Regions from separate parts of the Agrobacterium fabrum str. C58 genome, predicted to be linked through region 1. Evidence: riboswitches for the same ligand, from Rfam matches in the RefSeq annotation. Region 1 holds a riboswitch; the other holds the start of a gene.
The links. A riboswitch is a leader RNA that binds a small molecule or an ion and turns the genes downstream of it on or off. The one in region 1 is predicted to bind thiamine pyrophosphate.

Region 1 (3,869 bases):
CATCCGCAATCTCTCCGGCGGGGAGCGCGCCCGTCTTATCCTGGCGCGCATTCTGGCCCGGCCGACCAATCTTCTGATCCTCGACGAACCGACAAACGATCTCGATATTGAAACGCTCGATCTGTTGCAGGAGATCGTTGCCGGTTTTTCCGGCACGGTCATTCTCGTCAGCCACGACCGTGATTTTCTCGACCGCACCGTCACCTCCACCATCGCACCCGCCAATCCCGATCAACCGGATGGGCGCTGGATCGAATATGCGGGCGGCTATTCGGACATGATGGCACAGCGCAAGGGTGCGGCGGACGAAAAACGCAAGGCCGAAAGGCAGGAAAAGGCCAAGGCCGTATCCTCAGCCTCGCCGTCGCAGGAGCCAGCGAAGGCCAAGGGCAAACTTTCCTTCAAGCAGAAATTCGCTCTCGAAAACCTCCCGAAGGAAATGGAAAAGACCCAGGAAGAGATCGCAAAACGCGAACAGCGCATGGCTGACCCGCAACTCTTTGCCAAGGATCAGGCGACCTTCAACAAGCTGGCGCAGGAAATGGAAAAGCTGCGCGAAAAGTTGGAAACCATGGAAGAGGAATGGCTGGAACTGGAGATGCTGCGCGAGGAACTTGAGAGCTGAAGCCAGGCACTCTCCGTTCGAGCAGTCCTTCGTCGGCCTTTGACAGGCAAGCGGAATTACCGTTCTATGACCCCGCTCGTTTGGAGGAGATCTGAAAATGCGCATGATTTTTGTCAATCTGCCGGTCAAGAATATCGAGGTGTCGAAAAGCTTCTTCACGGCCCTCGGTTTCAGTTTCAATCCGGAATATTCCGACGACCGCACGCTCTGCATGATCGTGGAGGAGAACATTTTCGTGATGCTTCTTCAGGAGGACCGGTTTCGGGATTTCATTAATGGCGATATCGCCGATGCCAAACAGAGCACCGAGGTTCTGACCTGCCTTTCCGCTGGAAGCCGGGAGGAGATCGACGAGATGATCGCAACCGCGCTTGCCTCCGGCGGTAGCAGCTGGAAACCGGTTCAGGACCATGGCTTTATGTATGCCGGCAGCTTTCAGGATCCCGACGGTCACGTCTGGGAGCTGGTGCATATGACGGGACAGGGTTGATCTCGCCCATCTTGCCAATCACCGACGACGGGACTAAACCATCATCTTGATCTAACGGGGTGTCTTCTGTGCTTTTGTGCAGAAGGCTGAGAGGCTTGCCAACCCGAAGAACCTGATCCGGTTCATACCGGCGGAGGGATTAGACGGCTTAAAGGCAAGCGGCTACTCCTTCTCGTCTTTTGAGGAGATACCCGTGCGCCGTCGTCTTTTCCTGAATTCCGTCATTGCCGCCTCGCTGTTTCTGCCCGGTTTAGCCGCGGCGCAGGACAAGCCGGAACTGACCGTCTACACCTATGAAAGCTTCGTTTCCGAATGGGGCCCCGGCCCCAAGGTGAAGGAAGCCTTCGAGAAGGTTTGCGTCTGCACGGTCAATTTTGTCGGTGTCGCGGATGGCGTGGCGCTGCTCAATCGTCTGAAACTTGAGGGCAGCGGTTCCAAGGCGGACGTCGTGGTCGGGCTCGACACCAATCTTGTCGCGGAAGCCAAACAGACCGGCCTTTTTGACGCCAGTGGCATCGATGCATCGGCGGCCAAGGTGCCGGGCGGTTACAAGGACGATGTTTTCGTACCCTATGATTATGGGCATTTCGCTGTGATCTATGACACGCAGGCGGTGAAAAACCCGCCGGCGAGCCTTAAAGAACTGGTGGAAGGCGACTCCGCGCAGAAGATCGCCATTCAGGACCCGCGTACCTCCACACCTGGGCTTGGCCTGCTTTTGTGGGTAAAGTCAGTTTATGGCGACAAGGCGCCGGAGGCTTGGGCAAAGCTCAGGAAGCGCATTCTCACCGTCACGCCCGGCTGGTCGGAATCCTATGGCCTGTTCACCAAGGGAGAGGTGCCGATGGTGCTCTCCTACACCACCTCGCCGGCCTATCACATGGTCGCCGAAAAGTCGGACCGTTATCAGGCTGCGGCCTTTTCGGAAGGGCATTACATCCAGATCGAAGTGTCCGGCCTTCTCAAAAACGCACCGCACAAGGAGCTGGCAAAGCAGTTTCTCGCTTTCACACTGACATCAGGTTTTCAGGATGCCATTCCCGAAAACAACTGGATGATGCCGGTTGCGGCAACGTCGGCGCCCTTGCCCGAGGCATTTTCCAAACTCGTCGTGCCGCAGAAGACCTTTCTGATGGATCCCGAAGAGGTGGCGAAGAACCGCAAAGCCTGGATCGACGAATGGCTTTCGGCCATGAGCATGAACTGAGGAAGAGGCACGCCCGCGCATGATGCTGCGTCGCGATTATCGGCGGTCGATCATTTTGGGGACGGCGGCTTTTGCCGCCGTTTTCCTGTTCATGGCGCTCGCGGTTTTCGCGCTATTGTCCTTTGATGTCGGCGCATCCGCCGCCGGTGTCATGGATGCCTACACACTGCGCATCCTGCGCTTCACGCTGTACCAGGCGACGTTGTCCACCCTTTTGTCCATTGCTCTTGGCCTGCCCGTCGCTCTGGCGCTCGCCCGGCGGAAAGAGTTTCCCGGAAGGATCTGGATCATCCGGCTGATGGCGGTGCCGATGGGGCTACCGGTGATCGTCGGTGCCTTTGGCATCATCACCATCTGGGGTAGGCAGGGTGTGCTGAACAGTGCCCTTGTTTTTGCCGGGGCGGACGAGCCTTTCAGCATATACGGACTTTCCGGCATTCTCATCGCTCACGTCTTCTTCAATCTGCCGCTTAGTGTTCGGCTGATGCTGGCGGGCTTGGAGCGTATTCCGGGGGAATATTGGCGCATGGCGGCAAGTCTCGGCATGGGGCCGGTTTCGGTTTTCCGTTTCATCGAATGGCCGGCGGTCTCGCGGCTCATTCCCGGCATTGCCGGGCTAGTTTTCATGCTGTGCGCCACCAGTTTCACGCTCGTGCTTCTTCTCGGCGGCGGGCCGGCGGCGACAACGCTGGAGGTGGCGATCTATCAGGCGCTGCGGTTCGATTTCGATCCGCAGCGGGCGATTGCGCTTTCGGTTCTGCAGATCGTCCTCACCGCAGTCCTGCTCGGACTCCTTGCCTTTTTGCCATCGCCGGAAGCGGAAATCTCCTCGCTCGGTCGCAACATCCGCCGTTTCGACGGCAGAACTACAGGCGCGCGGCTGTGGGACGGTGCGGCAATCGTTTTTGCCGTTTTCCTGGTCGGGCTGCCGCTTGTCGCCATAGCTGTTTCGGGGCTGCAGGCCGATCTGTCGCGTCTGCTCATCGCGCCGATCTTCCTGCGTGCCGCGACGACCAGTCTTTTAATCGCCATGCTGTCGGCAATTCTCGTCGTCCTCTGCTGCATGGCGATCATCGGCGCACGCCAGGCCATCGGCTCCAGACGCCAACTGGCGTGGCCTTTCGGCCTGCTTTCCGCCCTGCTTGGGGCGGGGTCGTCGCTGGTGCTGCTTGTTCCGCCCGTCGTGCTGGGAAGCGGATGGTTCCTGCTGTTGCGGGTGTTTGGTGATGTCAGTTTTTATGCACCCGTTCTCGTGGCGCTCATCAATATGCTGATGGCTCTGCCGCTTGCCATGCGGGTGATGGAGCCGGCCTTCACCAGCCATTTCCTGCGCACTGGCCGCCTTTCCGCCAGTCTCGGGCTTCAGGGCTATTCGCGGCTGCGGTTTGCCGATCTGCCGGTTCTCTGGCGGCCCATGCTGATGGCGCTTTCTTTTGCCATGGCGCTATCGCTCGGCGATCTGGGGGCAGTTGCACTGTTCGGATCGAAAAATTTCGTGACCTTGCCCTGGCTGGTCTACAGCAATATGGGCAGCTATCGCACCAACG
Region 2 (3,869 bases), 160 kb from region 1:
GGCGGCATTGAGGAATTCCATCATCGAACGGGCGGAAATTGCCCCCGCGTCCTCCGTCTCGATCATCGTCGCGCCCACCATGAAACGGCCGGGCTCGCGCGGCACGACGTAGAGCGGAATGCGCGGATGCAGCAGCCGGACGGGACGGGAGAGAGAAACCTCCGACGTGGCGAGATAGAGCATCTCTCCCCGCACACCACGAAGGCGGGGAATCTTGCCCACTGCCGCAGGCCCGGTGCAATCCACCACCCGGTCGAACGGCCGTTCATCCACGGGTACACCCATATGAAACCGCACACCCATGCTGCAAAGCCGTTGATACAGCGATGCAAGCGCAAGGCGCGGATCGAGATGCCCCTCATCCGGAAAATAAAGCCCGGACCGGAAGCGGCCTGCAAGATCGGGCTCCAGATCGGCGATTTCGGCCTCGTCCACCCAGCGATAGCCGCTGGTCCGCGATGCGAAACGCAAAAGCTCCGCTTTGTCACGGGCGGGCGCGACCACCAGCGTGCCGTTGCGGACCACAAGGTCGGGCGTCGCTTCATCCCACCAGTCAAGCGCCGCCTGGCCGAGTGTCAGAACCGCCTCTTCCGCGCTTTCACGCTCACACCAGGGCGCCAGCATGCCGCCTGCAAAAAAGGACGCGCCGCGGGACGGTTTGGCATGGCACTCCGAAACCTCCACGGTGACGCCACTCCGTACCAGTTCGAAGGCCGCCGTCAAACCGGCGACCCCCGTTCCCTTGACGAGAACACGCATTTTATTCAGCGCTCGCGGGCGTCGGCAGCGGCATATAAAGCTCACCACCCTCCTTGAAGCGGGCGGCCATGGCTTCCAGTCCCTCCTTCTGCGCCTCGGCACGGATATCGTGGGAAATCCGCATCGAGCAGAATTTCGGCCCGCACATGGAGCAGAAATGCGCAACCTTGTGAGCCTCTTTCGGCAGGGTCTCATCATGGAAGGAACGCGCGGTATCCGGGTCGAGCGACAGGTTGAACTGGTCTTCCCAGCGGAACTCGAACCTCGCGCGCGACAGCGCATCGTCCCGTACCTGCGCGGCCGGATGGCCTTTGGCAAGATCGGCGGCGTGGGCGGCGATCTTGTAGGTGATGACACCGACCTTCACGTCGTTGCGGTCAGGCAGACCGAGATGTTCCTTCGGCGTGACATAGCAGAGCATGGCCGTGCCGAACCAGCCGATCATCGCCGCCCCGATGCCTGAGGTGATGTGGTCGTAACCGGGCGCGATATCTGTCGTGAGCGGCCCAAGCGTATAGAAAGGCGCCTCGCCGCAGGTCTTCAGCTGTTTGTCCATGTTTTCCTTGATCTTGTGCATCGGCACATGGCCGGGGCCTTCGATCATCACCTGGCAATCCCTGGCCCAGGCGATCTGCGTCAGCTCGCCCAGCGTCTCCAGCTCGGCAAACTGCGCCGCATCATTGGCGTCGGCAATCGAGCCGGGACGCAGGCCGTCACCCAGCGAGAAAGAGACGTCATAAGCGCGGCAGATGTCGCAAATCTCCTCGAAGTGCTCATAGAGGAAACTTTCCTTGTGGTGATGCAGACACCACTTGGCCATGATCGAACCGCCGCGCGAGACGATGCCGGTGACGCGGTTGACGGTGAGCGGGATGTAATGCAGCCGCACCCCGGCATGGATGGTAAAATAATCGACGCCCTGCTCCGCCTGCTCGATCAGCGTATCGCGAAACACCTCCCAGTTGAGGTCTTCGGCAATGCCGTTGACCTTCTCCAGCGCCTGATAAAGCGGCACCGTGCCGATCGGCACCGGTGAATTGCGAATGATCCATTCGCGGATATTGTGGATGTTACGGCCGGTGGAGAGGTCCATGACGGTATCCGCACCCCAGCGGATGGCCCAGACCATCTTCTCCACCTCTTCCGCCATGGAGGAGGTAACGGCGGAATTGCCGATATTGGCGTTGATCTTCACCAGAAAATTGCGGCCGATGATCATCGGCTCAAGTTCGGGATGGTTGATATTGGCGGGAATGATGGCGCGACCCGATGCCACTTCCTGACGCACGAATTCCGCCGTGACATAATCAGGGATATGCGCGCCGAAACTCTCGCCGTCCCGCGTAGGCTTTTCCTTTGCGGCCTCGCGCCCGAGATTTTCGCGGATGGCGATGAATTCCATTTCCGGCGTGATGATGCCGGCCCGCGCATAGGCAAGCTGCGTCACCGCTTTGCCCGCCGTCGCTTTCAGCGGCTGGTGGCGCACGGAAAACTCCGGCGTCAGGCGTTCGCCGGTTGCAAAGCCGTTATCCTCCGGCTTGACGTGCCGTCCCTCATAAGCCTCGACATCACCGCGCGCCACGACCCAGTCATGACGCAGGCGCGGAAGACCGTTTTCGATCAGGACGGGATGGCTGGGATCGGTATAGGGACCGGAGGAATCATACACCGTCACCGGCGGTTCGCCCGCCGTTGGGTGCACCGCGATCTCGCGCATCGGCACGCGAATATGCGGATGCAAAATTCCCGGTTTATGGATTTTCGTGGAAGCGGCATGCGGCCCGGTGGTGACGACAAGCGGGATGGTCTTGGCAACGATATTCATCTTGAGGCTCCAAAGTTTGACTGTGGAGACCCAGTTCGAGCCGGAATGATGGAAAATACCGAAGTGCCGACTCACGGCGCCATGCGCCTGCCCGACATCAGGTCTTTGCACCGTCCCTACGCCAGTATGAACTGGATCAGGTTCAACGGGTCACTGCGCATGAAAGCAGAATCTCAGCCCCTTGACGGGACACCCCTGGTGAATGGCCACAGCAAAAGACACTGCCCGCCTTTTGTCAAGGCCGCTCATCAACGCTTGGCAAAGGTGCGGGAATGACGCATGCTGCCGTTAGTTGTAATTAACCTAACGGTTTAGGTGAATATTATCGTTTGCGGCATAACGATAAGCACAAACCTTCCTAATGTTGATTTCATTGGAGATACGTCGGAATGAATGCGACTATTCGTGAAATACTGGCAAAATTCGGCCAGCTTCCCACCCCCGTCGATACGATTGCAGATGAAGCAGATCTTTATGCGGCAGGCCTCTCTTCCTTCGCATCCGTACAACTGATGTTGGGTATCGAAGAAGCATTCGATATCGAATTCCCCGATAACCTGTTGAACCGCAAGTCTTTCGCCAGCATCAAGGCCATTGAAGACACCGTTAAGCTCATTCTGGATGGTAAAGAGGCTGCCTGATGAACGTGACCGTAGCGCCGCAGGATGAAACGCTGTCCGCGCGCGCGGGCCGTGTCGCGACCATTGCCGCAAAGCATGCGGATGACGTGGATGTCACCGGCCGCTTCCCGCAGGAAGCCGTCGATGCCTTGCGCCGCGAACGTCTCCTCGGCATTCAGGTGCCCTCCTCACTCGGCGGCGAAGGCGCCTCCATTCAAGAGATCGCCGATATCTGCGCCCGGCTCGGCCAGGCCTGTTCGGCAACCGCAATGATTTTCGCCATGCACCACATCAAGCTGTCCAGCCTGGTGGAACATGGGGTCGACAGCACCTGGCATCCGGGTTTTATGCGCCGCGTTGCCGGCGAACAGCTACTGCTCGGCTCCGCGACCACCGAAGGCGGCATTGGCGGCAATCTGCGCAACTCTATCTGCGCGATCGAGGTCGAAGGAGACAGCTGTCGGCTGGAAAAGGATGCCACCGTCATTTCCTACGGCAGCAATGCCGATGCGATCCTCATCACCTCACGCGCCCACAAGGATGCCGCACCCGCCGATCAGGTGATGACCGTCTTCCTGAAAAATCAGTACACGCTTGAAAAGACCCATGTCTGGGATACGCTCGGCATGCGTGGCACCTGTTCGGACGGTTTCCTGTTTCGCGGC

Region 2: another riboswitch for thiamine pyrophosphate. It lies ahead of thiC (phosphomethylpyrimidine synthase ThiC); the one in region 1 lies ahead of thiB (thiamine ABC transporter substrate binding subunit).

Annotation. Positions count from the first base shown of each region.
Region 1 covers NC_003062.2:2,697,632-2,701,500, reverse strand. Annotated here, with positions in the region: gene ATU_RS13225 (ABC-F family ATP-binding cassette domain-containing protein) at 1-625, shown strand, start outside; gene ATU_RS13220 (VOC family protein) at 723-1,115, shown strand; TPP riboswitch at 1,161-1,271, shown strand; gene thiB (thiamine ABC transporter substrate binding subunit) at 1,309-2,322, shown strand; gene thiP (thiamine/thiamine pyrophosphate ABC transporter permease ThiP) at 2,342-3,869, shown strand, end outside.
Region 2 covers NC_003062.2:2,539,147-2,543,015, forward strand. Annotated here, with positions in the region: partial or broken gene thiO (glycine oxidase ThiO) at 1-759, opposite strand, end outside; gene thiC (phosphomethylpyrimidine synthase ThiC) at 761-2,584, opposite strand; TPP riboswitch at 2,680-2,791, opposite strand; gene ATU_RS12515 (acyl carrier protein) at 2,974-3,225, shown strand; gene ATU_RS12520 (acyl-CoA dehydrogenase family protein) at 3,225-3,869, shown strand, end outside.